DNA from 3 places in the Allohahella marinimesophila genome. Region 2 is predicted to be linked to each of the others. Evidence: predicted binding sites of a transcription regulator. Region 2 holds the regulator's gene; each other region holds the start of a gene.
The links. The regulator FliA, encoded in region 2, starts transcription of late flagellar genes. The targets are predictions, from matches to a motif close to CTAAAGTTNNNNNNNNNNCNGCCGATA.
Positions count from the first base shown of each region.

Region 1: a site for FliA is predicted at 1,362-1,388, ahead of fliD (flagellar filament capping protein FliD). Genes of this name have one in related genera too.
Region 3: a site for FliA is predicted at 1,767-1,793, ahead of flgM (flagellar biosynthesis anti-sigma factor FlgM). Genes of this name have one in related genera too.

Region 1 is NZ_BAABBO010000005.1:56,136-60,314, reverse strand. It holds gene ABD735_RS05515 (flagellin N-terminal helical domain-containing protein) at 1-570, shown strand, start outside; gene ABD735_RS05510 (flagellar protein FlaG) at 763-1,230, shown strand; gene fliD (flagellar filament capping protein FliD) at 1,509-3,473, shown strand; gene fliS (flagellar export chaperone FliS) at 3,535-3,930, shown strand; gene ABD735_RS05495 (histone deacetylase family protein) at 3,937-4,179, opposite strand, start outside.
Region 2 is NZ_BAABBO010000001.1:468,882-473,060, forward strand. It holds gene flhF (flagellar biosynthesis GTPase FlhF) at 1-1,089, shown strand, start outside; gene ABD735_RS02080 (MinD/ParA family protein) at 1,086-1,898, shown strand; gene ABD735_RS02085 (RNA polymerase sigma factor FliA) at 1,930-2,634, shown strand; gene cheY (chemotaxis response regulator CheY) at 2,820-3,191, shown strand; gene ABD735_RS02095 (protein phosphatase CheZ) at 3,232-4,002, shown strand; gene ABD735_RS02100 (chemotaxis protein CheW) at 4,014-4,179, shown strand, end outside.
Region 3 is NZ_BAABBO010000024.1:65,378-69,556, reverse strand. It holds gene ABD735_RS19950 (chemotaxis protein CheV) at 1-706, opposite strand, end outside; gene flgA (flagellar basal body P-ring formation chaperone FlgA) at 903-1,634, shown strand; gene flgM (flagellar biosynthesis anti-sigma factor FlgM) at 1,864-2,178, shown strand; gene ABD735_RS19935 (flagella synthesis protein FlgN) at 2,230-2,709, shown strand; gene ABD735_RS19930 (type II secretion protein ATPase) at 2,843-3,697, opposite strand; gene ABD735_RS19925 (GGDEF domain-containing protein) at 3,809-4,179, shown strand, end outside.

The DNA.
Region 1 (4,179 bases), on a different contig from region 2:
GCAAAGTCAGGCCAGACTGGGGTTACGGCGGAAGCTCTGGAAGGCGACAAACTTTCATTGGTTGCTGCCGATGGCCGAAATATAACCATTACTGGCACGGGTGGTGACAGCGGTTTCGCTGCAGCGATCACTGCGGGAACCCAATTTGGTTCGGTATCGCTACAATCTGCTGGTCAGTTTGAAATCGGTACGCAAACTGGCGCGAATGACAAGGCTGGCCTCAGCGTAGGCAAGTTCGGTGGCGCAGAATCCGGCACCAAGCTGTCAGACATCGATATCTCGACTGTCGAAGGTGCCAACAAGGCGATCAAGGCTGTAGACAACGCAGTACAGACGATCTCTTCAAAGCGGGCTGAGCTGGGTGCGATTCAAAACCGCTTCACAGCGACCATCTCGAATCTTGAGTCACGTAGCGAGAACCTCTCAGCTGCCAACTCACGAATCAAGGATGCGGACTTCGCGAAAGAGACAGCTGAACTGTCACGGACTCAGGTACTGCAGCAGGCTGGTATTTCCATCCTGGCCCAGGCCAACGCCCGTCCACAGCAGGCTCTGTCACTCCTGGGCTAATAACCCAACGGGATACGCCTTCTCTGCCTCAGGGCAGGGTTGGCGGAACCCTCAAGTACTTCCACAGCACCCTGCGGGCAACCGCGAGGGTGCTTTCGAGGTATAAGCGGTCATGCGAGCCGCGGCTACAAACACAGAACGTACTAATCAAGTTACCGCTTGAAGTTGTGAATAGAGGCAGTGAGGTAACGTATGAGTGACAGACCAGCATTTGATGCAGGACAGACAGGTCGGGCCAGTTCGGCGCCGGCTTTTGCGCGTTCTGGTCAACAGGTGAATCAACGTGACGGCGTGATCGCCACACCGACCGCAGCGCGAGCCTCCGTGCCCTCTGTTGTCACTGAAATCAGTGCAGCAGCATCAGCCGCCGCAGCTTCGATAGAGCAGGTCGCGGGCCCGGCAGACGAGAGTGCAGTTGCAAGCTCTGCGCAGGAGCAGAATCCGCTAAGAAGCGCAGTGACACGATTGAACGACTACGTCCAGTCAGTGCAGCGTGACCTCGAATTTTCCTTCGACGAAGAATCCGGCCATTCCGTGATTACCGTCATCGACCGCAACACCAAGGAAGTCGTCAGGCAGCTGCCAGATGATCTCGCTCTGGAGCTGGCGCGCAATTTGCAGAATAACGAATCGATGAGACTGCTCGACGCCAGAATCTGATGTAGCCAAAGCGCTGCACACCATACCGGCCCGACGGCCTCATCAGGAACCATAAGGCCTGAGCGGGGCCCCGGCAGTGTGGCTACAGACTGAAGCGGAAGAGTCATCTTACGATCAGTAACACAAAAGGGGCAAAGTTTTGCCCCTTTTTGCCGATACAGTTCCTAGCAGCAAGAAATACTAAAAAAGATCGCCAAAACTAAAAAAAGCACTAACGCAGAAAGGCGCCGCAAGCGCAGCAGAGATAGTTAACCAATAGCAATTGAGTGGGTAGCACAATGGCAATTTCTTCAGTCGGTATAGGATCTGGTGTACTCACCAGTGATTTGATAGACAAGTTGGCGTCTGCCGAGCGTGAGCCCACCGAATTACGACTCGATGTCAAAACTGAAAAAGCTGAAACCCAGCTCAGCGACTTCGGTCGCATCAAGAGCGCAGTCTCGGACCTCCGTCTCAGCGCCAGAACGCTGGCTACTGCGGATGCCTTCGGCGCTGCTGTGGGCGAGTCGACTTCCGATGCAGTCGCACTGACAGCGGGTTCTGCAGCCAAGCCGGGCTCTTATCAGATCGAAGTGAGCAAGCTGGCGACCGCACAGTCGCTCGCATCTGCCTCATTCACTGACAAGGATACAACACCCGTAGGTGCAGGTACGCTGCAGATACAGGTTGGCGACAAGCTGACCAATGTCACGATCGATAGCAGCAGCAATACCCTGGACGGACTGGCAAAAGCTATCAACGATTCAAATAGTGGTGCGAACGCCTCTGTGTTGTTCAATGGTACCGGCTATCAGCTCGTTATCGCTTCGAAAGAGACCGGACTGGCCAATGCTGTAACGATTACCGCGACAGACAGTGATGGCAATAGCGCTGACACTGCCGGGCTGTCACAGTTCAATTCCAATGCTACCAACCCGAACATGACCGAGACCATGCCTGGTCAGGATGCCGAGTTCAGGGTGAACGGCCTGGCATTGACGCGTCCGACCAACAGTTTCGACGACGTTATCCCCGGCTCGACATTGAAGCTGACAGACGTCACTACCGCACCGGCCACCGTGACCATCCGCGCTGATAGCGAAAAAGCGACCGAGCGGATGCAGGACTTTGTCGACAAATACAATGCGCTGAAAGAAATCATCAATGAAGTGACCGCCTTCAATGCCAGCAGTGGTGAGAAAGGTTCGCTGCTGGGCAACTCGGCGGTTCGCTCCATCGCTGCAGACATGCGTAGCGTCATCGGCAACATGGTGCCTGGCCTCGAGAAAGCCAACGTGCGGTCACTGGCCGAAATCGGTGTGTCGACCAACGCCACCACCGGTCTGCTCGAATTCAATAGCAGCAAGTTCAGCGAGAAGCTGACGGCCTATCCAGAGGATGTTGCTGGTCTCTTCTCCGAGCAGGGCAGGACGACTGATGCGTCGGTCACTTACTCTGGTGGCAGCATCAATACCAAAGTCGGCAGCTATGGCATCAATGTCACACAGATGGCGACGAAGGGGGCATACACAGGTGCTTCGCCACTGGCAGCCTCTACGGTTATCGATGCCGACAATGGCGTGTTCAGCATCAGTGTCGATGGCAAGAATTCAAGCGAGATCACGCTGACTGCGGGCACTTATACTCAGGCAGAAATGATCAGCGAAATTCAGAAGCAGCTCGATGCGAATGCCGGTTTGCAAAGTGCTGGTGTTGCGGCCAAGGCTTCACTGGGCCCTGGCGGTGAACTTCTGCTCAGCTCGACCGTCTATGGCAAGACCTCCAATGTGTCGATTATGTCCACGGGCGTGAACACGGCGGCAAGTCTTGGCCTCTCTGTAGGCGCCGGCGTTGCCGGCCTCGACGTCGAGGGCACGATCAATGGCCAGAAGGCGACGGGCACAGGCCAGTATCTTCGTTCCGACGAAGGTGACTCAAGCGGTCTTCGCGTTCAGATTACCGGCGGCACCATCGGCGATCGCGGCCAGGTCAGCTATATCGAAGGCGTTGGCGATCAGATGGTCGATCGTATCAACAACATGCTGTCTGCCAGGGGCTCACTGTCAGTAGCCATCGAAGGCTTCAACACTGAAATTGGGCAGATCAAGGAGGACCGGCAGAAGCTCGATCTTCGCATCGAATCACTGACGGCGCGCCTGGTGAAGCAGTTCTCGGCAGCCGACTCGCTGGTCTCACGATTGAACAACACTGGCGATTTCCTGACAGCACAGCTCAAGGCCATGGCACCTGGTGCCAACGACTAAATTGAACAGACAGCACTGAACCAGACACTTTTCCAGCAGTAACGAACATCGGGTAAATACTATGAATGCATTGATGGCTTATCAGAACGTGAACAGACAGACCAGCGTTGTGGATGCAGATCCTCACCGGCTTATCCAGCTCCTGTTCGATGGTGCACTCGAGCGCATCAACATGGCAAAAGTGCAGATTCAGATGCGCAATTACGAAGGCAAGAATCGTCTGATCAGCAAAGCGATGGAAATCGTCGGCGGCTTGCGCAGCTTTCTCGACCTCGAGCGTGGCGGTTCGATTGCCAGCAGCCTGAACGATCTGTATGAGTACATCGAACGTCGCCTGCTCGACGCCAATATCAGCAACAACATCGAGATACTCGATGAAGTGGCTGGTCTGATTCGTGAAATCAAGACTGGCTGGGATGGCATCCGTCCTGAAGTACTGGAAAAGCAGCTGGTCTAGTCAGGCTCACTGCATCAGTGCGGTGAGGTGGGCCTCCACACTCGCCGCCAGTGCCTCGAGGTGATACCCGCCCTCGAGGCACGATACGATTCGTCCCTCGCTATACACTCTCGCGACATCCACGATCATATCAGTCACCCATCGATAGTCGTCAGTCTCCAGATTGAGGCTTGCCAGCGGGTCCAGTGTATGGGCATCGAAACCGGCTGAAATGATGATCAGCTCCGGCTTGAAAGTCTGTAGCCGATG
Region 2 (4,179 bases):
AGTCAGCCGGACTTCGCGCAGCATCGATCCGAGCAAATCCGTCGTCACCAGGAGCATGGCCACCAGGCACAGCGTCCAGCCGCTCAGCCCGCTCGCTGGCAGGGCGGCAATGCCGGTGCACGTCATAACGACACCACCCGCCATGCCGGGCACTCAGCGTCCTCCTTAAATGCACAGGCCTCTGCGGCACAGTCTGAAGTGCTCAAGGAAATGCAGCAGCAGATCGTCCGTCTCACGGAGTGGATGCAGCTGGGCAGCCAGCGCCCGGAGCAGCGCCATCCACTGGCGGTAAAACTCAGCGATATGGGTTTTTCGACCGACTATACCGATACCGTGCTCAAAAGTGCCCTGGCGACCAGCGCTACTGGCTCCAGCTTATCGCTTGAACATCTCATGAAGCATATCGCTGGCATGATCCCCACGGCAGACTTCAAGGTGGACGAAGCCACTGGCGTCTACGTCTTCGTTGGGGCATCCGGTACAGGTAAAACCACCACGATCGCCAAGATGGCTGCATTGCTGGCGAAGGCTGGCAGGGCAGGCGAGGTGGGTATTCTCAGTGTCGATCGCTATCGGGTCGGTGCAGCGGAACAGCTGCGCGCCTACGGGCGTCTGATGAAGATCACAGTGGATGTCGTAAGACCGGACGAGAGCCTGGGAGACGCACTTCAACGCTTCAGCAACAAGCAGCTGGTCCTGGTCGACACAGCGGGGCTGAGCCCGGCAGATCCCAACGCCAAGGCGCAGTTCAACGAGCTGTACCAGCTGGAGCAGAGCTCGGCGCATGTCCATACCGTTCTCGCAGTTTCAGCGACCCAGCATAGCAAGATCGTGAAATCCACCTATCATTACTACAGTCAGTTGCGCCCGAAGGTACTGATGGTGACCAAGGTCGATGAAGCAGCAGAGCTCGGCGAGGTGATCGAATTAGCCATACAAAACAATTTGCCAATCACCTACTATGCTGATGGACAGTCAATAATCAATCACTTGCATAAAGCGACAGGACCGAGCCTCATCAAGCAGGCATACCATCGGTCTCGTCAGCTGAAAACCGGTGACCCGATGGGAAGACAGAACGCAATATGAGCAGACCGAACTCAGTACAGGTCATCGCCGTTACCGGGGGAAAGGGTGGCGTTGGCAAAAGCAACGTCTCGATCAATCTCGGACTCGCCCTGACTGCACTGGGTCGACGGGTCGTGCTGCTCGATGCCGACCTCGGTTTGGCAAATCTCGACGTACTGCTCGGTCTCACGGCGAAACATAATATTGCGGATGTGCTCTCGGGAGAGCGCACTCTTGCGGAAATCATGGTCGAGGGACCAATGGGTATGCGCATCGTGCCGGCCTCATCCGGCACCCAGTACCTGACCCATCTATCGCCCATGCAACACGCAGGCCTGATTTCTGCCTTCAGCGAGATCAGCGACGATCTCGACGTGCTCATCATCGATACAGCAGCCGGTATTTCGGAAAGCGTACTGGCCTTCGTGCGTGCTGCACAGGAAGCCATTTTCGTCGTTACTGACGAACCGACTTCAATCACCGATGCCTACGCGTTGATGAAGCTCCTGAACCGCGACTACGATATGCACCGCTTCAGAATCCTGGCCAATATGGTCCGTTCGGAACAGGAAGGCCGTCACCTCTTCGGCAAGCTGACCCGAGTGACCGAGCGCTTTCTGGAGGTCGCTCTGCAGTACGTTGGCAGCATTCCCTTCGATGAAGCCGTGCGCAAGGCAGTGCAGCGACAACGCCCGGTATTCGAAGCCTATCCTCGTGCCAAGGCCTCGATCGCGTTCAGGGAGCTGGCGCAGAAAGTCGACAACTGGCCCTTGCCAACGACCCCTCGCGGTAATCTTGAATTCTTCATCGAGCGCCTGGTTCAGGCCTGAGCGGTGACGTACCCATTGATGGATCACAGGCATGTATCAGGCCCCGGCCTCGGATAAGTACAGCGCGCTGTTCGCACAGCATGGCGCGCTGGTGAAACGGATCGGCCATCATCTGCTTGGCCGGCTACCGGGTCACGTCCAGTTCGATGACCTGCTTCAGGTTGGCATGATGGGTCTGATCGAAGCCTTTCAGCGCTATGACAGTAGCCAGGGTGCCAGTTTCGAAACTTTTGCGGGTATCCGCATTCGCGGTGCCATGATGGATGAGGTGCGTCGAAACGACTGGGTGCCACGCTCCGTCCACCGTCGATCGCGCGAGATCAGTGAAGCCATTCGCAAGCTTGAAGCCCGTCTCGGTCGCGATGCCAATGATCAGGAGATCGCGACCGTTCTCGATATCAGCGTAGAAGAGTATCACGCCAGTCTGGCGGACTCAGCCACCGGCCATGTATTCAGCATTGATGAAATGCAGGCAAACAGCGAGCAGGCTGTCGATTTCGCTGATGACGAAGATGCGACGCCACACGCTCAGGTGCAGCGCGAGCAGATGCTGACATTGCTCAGCAAGGTCATCGATGCGCTGCCAGAAAGGGAAAAGCTCGTGGTCTCATTATATTACGACGAAGAGCTGAATCTGAAGGAGATTGGGCAAGTGCTTGAAATCAGCGAGTCGAGGGTCAGTCAGATCCTTTCTCAGGCGGTTCACCGCATCAAAAGCAGGGTCAGTCAACGCTAGCTTCGGGAGCTGCTTTCGGCGCTTCTCCGACACCGTCAGAAATCCGTGATCAAAACTGGATAGTCTGCGTTTGCAGACTAGACTGAGGTATAACTTTTCAGACAACTCTTCCGAGCTGGTCGAGTCCGGTTGAATCCTGCTTACCGTCCTTAAACGCCTTCGTGGAGGTAACCTTGGACAAGAACATGAAGATCCTCGTGGTCGATGATTTCTCAACAATGCGACGGATCATAAAGAATCTGCTGCGCGACCTCGGCTTCACCAACACTGAAGAAGCCGACGACGGGCAGACGGCGCTTCCGATGCTGAAAACCGGCAAGTTCGATTTTCTGGTGACCGACTGGAACATGCCTGGGATGACTGGGATCGAACTGCTCGGGCATGTCCGGGCAGACGAGAACCTGAAGTCACTGCCGGTACTCATGGTGACTGCGGAAGCAAAGCGCGACCAGATTGTTGCGGCGGCTCAGGCCGGGGTCAACGGCTATGTGGTCAAGCCTTTCACTGCGGCCGTGCTGAAAGAGAAGATCGAGAAGATTTTTGAGCGCATCGAATAACGCCGGCCGGCTCCGCAGACATAGTGAGGTAGCAGACATCATGGCGAACCCGGATATTGACGATACTCTGAGTCAGCAGGCGAACTCGCTCATGGAGCGGGTGTCGGCTGGTGATATGGATGGCGCCATGAAGGTGATCGGGCAGCTCAACGATACCCGTGACAGAACCCTGTATCTGGAAGTCGGCAAGCTGACGCGGACCTTGCACGATGCCATCCGTAATTTCCATATTGATATAAACAATCAGAAGAGCCAGGAAATTTCGACCATCTCGGATGCGTCTGACCGCCTGGCTTATGTAGTGACCAAGACCGACGAAGCGGCCAATCGCACGATGGACCTGGTAGAAGAAACCATGCCGCTGGCCACCACGGTAAAGCAGGAAGCTCATGAGCTGAAGAACGCCTGGGAGCGTCTTCGCCGTCGTGAAATGGATCCGTCCGAATTCAGGGAACTCTACAAGCGCATCGACCATTTTTTCGTGGATCTGGAAAGCAAGAGTGACCGAATCTATACCAATCTTTCAGACATATTGCTGACTCAGGACTTCCAGGATCTGACTGGTCAGGTCATCAAGAAGGTGACTGCGCTCATCACCGATGTGGAGGTCAATCTCGTCAAGCTTGTGGCTATGGCTGGCCAGGTGGACAAGATTACCGGCGTTGATCATGGGCTTTATGATGCTGACAAGGCGCACTCCCAGGATATGAAAGGGCACGGTCCGCAAATCAACACCGGATCCGCAAAATCCGCAGATGTCGTCAGTAATCAGGACGACGTCGACGATCTGCTATCCAGTCTGGGTTTTTAGGAGCTTTTTGAATGAGCTTTGATGCTGACGACGAAATCCTTCAGGATTTCCTGGTTGAAGCTGGAGAGATACTCGAAGCGCTCGGCGAGCAACTCGTCGAGCTCGAGCGGAACCCTGACGACAAGGAACTGCTTAACGCCATATTTCGTGGCTTCCATACCGTCAAGGGCGGTGCTG
Region 3 (4,179 bases), on a different contig from region 2:
GACTGAGATGATCTCGAATATCGCTGCCATCAGCTACGAGGCTTTCGAGATACTCCAGCGCCTCACGGCCGTTGTTCTTGGTCACCACCTTCAGCCCTACGGCCTGCATACAGTGAACTATCTGCCGTCGGGCGACCGACGAGTCGTCTACCACGAGAACCGACTTGTCCTTGACGCTTTCCCTGACATCTTCATCGATGAATTCCGCCGCTACAGTGTCACGAGTCGGAGCTACCTCAGCGAGGATTTTCTCCACGTCGATGATTTCGATCAGCGTATCTTCAATTCTGGTCACTGCCGTGAGATAGCTATTTGGTCCAGCGCCTTTCGGCGGCGGCTGCATGTCGCCCCAGTTGAGGTTGACGATGCGCTCCACGCCGGACACCAGGAAGCCCTGGGTCTTGCGGTTATATTCGGTAATGATGACGAAGCACTCGGGGATCTCTTCAGTCGGGATGCCCTGCTGGCCAGTAGCCATGCCCATATCCATGATAGGAATGGTGCCGCCTCTGACATGGGCTACGCCGCGCACGACCGGGTGCCGCTGTGGGAGCAGGGTCAGTTTGGGGCACTGCAGAACTTCCTTGACCTTGAACACGTTGATGCCATAGATCTGCTTGCCGCGCAGCCTGAACAGCAAAAGCTCGAGCCGATTCTGGCCGACGAGCTGTGTACGCTGATTAACACTATCTAAGACGCCAGCCATGCCTGGATACTCCTCGTTTCGCTCAATGGCCTGGTATTTGCTTTAGCTACTTCAGTAGCTTGCTGTCGCAAGGGACAGTCCAGTCATTTCAGGCCTTCCCCAAGCATAGGCAAGATTCTGGATATTTCTATTCTGTCGGGGCACTGATATGTACCAATTCGAGATCCGCCAGCGTTGCCTTTGGATACGCGCTCAGTTGATACGTCTATGTGTGGTCATGGGCGTCACGCTGAATGTATCGGCAAACACCAGTGTAGAGCCGGTATGGCAACAGCAGGTGGTGGCGGCGACTGAGTCGTTCATGCGCGCCTACGTAAGAGGCCTGAAGCTCGATGCAGAGGGCGAGCGCCTGGAGTACGAGATCAACTCGCCAGATGCCCGCCTGAACTATCCGGCCTGCCGGCAAATGCCCGAAGCATTGGCATCAGAGTCCGCCAGTCGCAGCGACAGCAAGGCACTGCACAGTGGTGGCCGCCTGGTGTTGAAGATTTCCTGTGAGTCTCCCGAGAGCTGGACTATCTACACGCAGGTTCGCATCGTCCATACCATTAGTGTGATGCAGGCGCGCCACGCGATTCCTCGTGGCAGCAGCGTTGCAGATGCTGAACTGATTGCAGTAGACACGGATATCAGCAAGCTGCAGCGAGGATATTTTCGCGATCTGGAGTCGCTCAAGGGCTGGCGTAGCAAGCGCACCATCCGAGCGGGTGAAACACTGAGTCCCGGCATGATGCTGAAAGAAAAGGCCGTGGGCCGTGGAGATCGCGTTGTGATCGTGGCCAGCACAGGAGGCATCAATATCCGCATGCAGGGCGAAGCCCTTTCTGATGGCACGATCGGCCAGCAGATTTCGGTGCGTAACCTGAGTTCGGAACGTGTGGTTCGGGGTCGAGTGGTCGGGCGTGGTGAGGTTGAGGTAATGTTGTGATGTGCCGTCTCAATTGCGACAGGTGGTGTGTGGACTGGCGGCAAATGTTCGCCGTAGCGGAAGGTGTTCTTGCGGACTGCAATAGTAGCTACTGGCGCAAAACTGCCGCTCAAGAAATTTCTGCATTCAGAGCTAAAGTTTTTCGATCGGTGGCCGATATATCGTACATGGGCGCTGGGAATGCGCAGACAAATTCAGGTTACAGCTGTACGACAGCAGGTATCAACTCATGAATATCAACGGGTTCAGTGGCGTTCCGGGGAAAGATAATCCCCTTAGTTCTGCTTCCAAAGATGCGGCGAAGACGCGTGAAGCCAGTGTTCAGGCCAAGCCGGCAGCGCCTGCACCTGAAAAAGGCAAGTCCGCTCCGGGGGACTCCGTGGTGTTGAGCGCCCAGGCCCGCAGCCTGCAGAAGCTTGAGAGTCAGATTTCCGATCTGCCTGAAGTGGACACGGATCGCGTTGCGGATCTCAAGGCTCGAATCGATTCTGGTGAATATCAGGTCAACTCACGATCTGTGGCAGGAAAGTTGCTTAGCTTCTAGTAATGACGTACCTGTGGGACTGGTCCCACAGGTCAGGAAGCAGGCAACCGTATGTCAAACCAGGCAGTAAACATTCAGTCCCTTCTGGACATCCTCCGTTCAGATATTGCGAGCCTTCAGCAGCTCCAGCGTCTTCTCCGCTTCGAAAGAACTTTCCTCGAACAGGGCGATCTCGAAAAGTTCAAACTTGCCGGCGAGAAGAAAGTCGCTTGCCTCGAGCAGATTGAACAGAATGCTACCCTGAAGACCTCCTGGCTCAAGGCCAACAATCTCAGCATCGAGAAATTCCGACAGCTCGCACGTGAGCGTGTGCCAAAGGCTTTCGAGCTTCTGACCGAAGCTGAAGATCTGCTCAAGGCCGTCAGCGGTCTTAACCGCGTCAATCAAAAGATCATTCAGCTGAGCCAACAGCGGGTCGAGCGCATCATGGATGTGTTACGTGGCAAGTCGGCTGCGCCCTCACTCTACGGCGCAGCGGCAAAGACAGCGGCAGCTGCAGTTGGACACGGCCAGGCCATTGCCAGCGCCTGACCCGGTATCAGCGCCGGTAGAAGCATATGATGCCTACTGAGCAATGACACAAAAACAGCGCCCCGAGGCGCCGTGAATTCCGAAAGGCGCCGATGAGGCGCCTTTTCTGTTTAGTGTACTGTCTGATGCAAGATTAGAACGGTCGAATCTTGATGCTGGCTTCGTCGCTAAAGCGAATGCCTTCAAGCTGAATCGTACCGAAGGTGGGGCCACCGACCTGGCCGGCGGGCCTGATATCCCGGAAGCTGACCCGTTCAATGAGGTTTGGCAGAATTACATTCATTGCGCCAGTGTCATCGAACAATGGCTTGATACGATCTTCAGAGATATGAACACCGACCACCTCAATGTCCGAGTCGAGCACCTGAGTGATTGGCAGCAGTACCTTGCCAAGTTGACCCAACACCTTTACGCCGTCCAGCCCCTGCTCTGATTCGCGTGCCGATGCCTGTCGAACATCACGCTTGTCGGCTTCGTAGCCTACAGGCATCTGTCCATCGAGTCTTGAGGCGAGTCTGTCATCGAAGCCCTGGGCGGTTACACCAGCCATCTCCGACTCGGCCATTGGCTGGAGGCCGGCAATCAAGTAGCCTTTTGCGGCGACGGACTCGGTAGATTTCGGTGCAGGAACAATGACCGGAGCCGTGGTCGTTGCAGCCATCGCCAGCATGGGCTGCAGGGGCGCACTGACCGCTGCCAGAACAGTCGCTGCGAATCGCAGCCGTGACTGTTGCCTGAGGGCCCGCTTCAGATCCCGCTCAGTAATGAGCGACTCGGCTACCAGCAATTCACCAAGCCTCAGAGATTCACCCTGGCCGGCCAGTACTGCTTCGGCCTGTTGCCGCAGCGCCAGATCGAGCTGTTTCTGTGTAACATAGCCACGGTTGACCAGAATCTGGCCTAACCTTGAGTTAGTCATCGATGCGAGTTTCTGCGAGTCACGCAGGGTCGAGTCGCTACCACTTTTGTTGTTGAATTTTGCTAACATGACCGCGTTCTCCAGGAACATCTGTAATGATCTCAGTCTGGTCCAAGGTTTGATAACTTGGTAGGCGTTTGGCGTTAAGAGTTGTGTGTGTTTGAAAAGAGCAGTGAAGCTATGCAAACAGTCCGGAACCAGATCACAGAATCGCGCCCTTCAGCCCTGGCAGAAGTGGCCGCGCAGGCCTTGGCGAAGCAATCGTCCCGGCTGAGTTTTCCGGCTGAGCTCGAACAGGCCTTCCTCATCTCGCACGATGCACGGCACGCTCGTACCAATCGAATGTTCGCCCTGCTGGGCGCATTGTTCATTCTCATTTCAGGCGTCAATGATTTCTGGGCCATGCCAGACCAGGCCTGGCTGACCATATTATTGCGAGCAGGCGCATTACTTCTCGCCCTGTTGGCGGTACTCGCTATTGGTGTGCGCACCATACTGCCCCGTATGGGCGCGCTGTACCCTTCCTTGTTGGTACTGTTTTCGCTGTACTC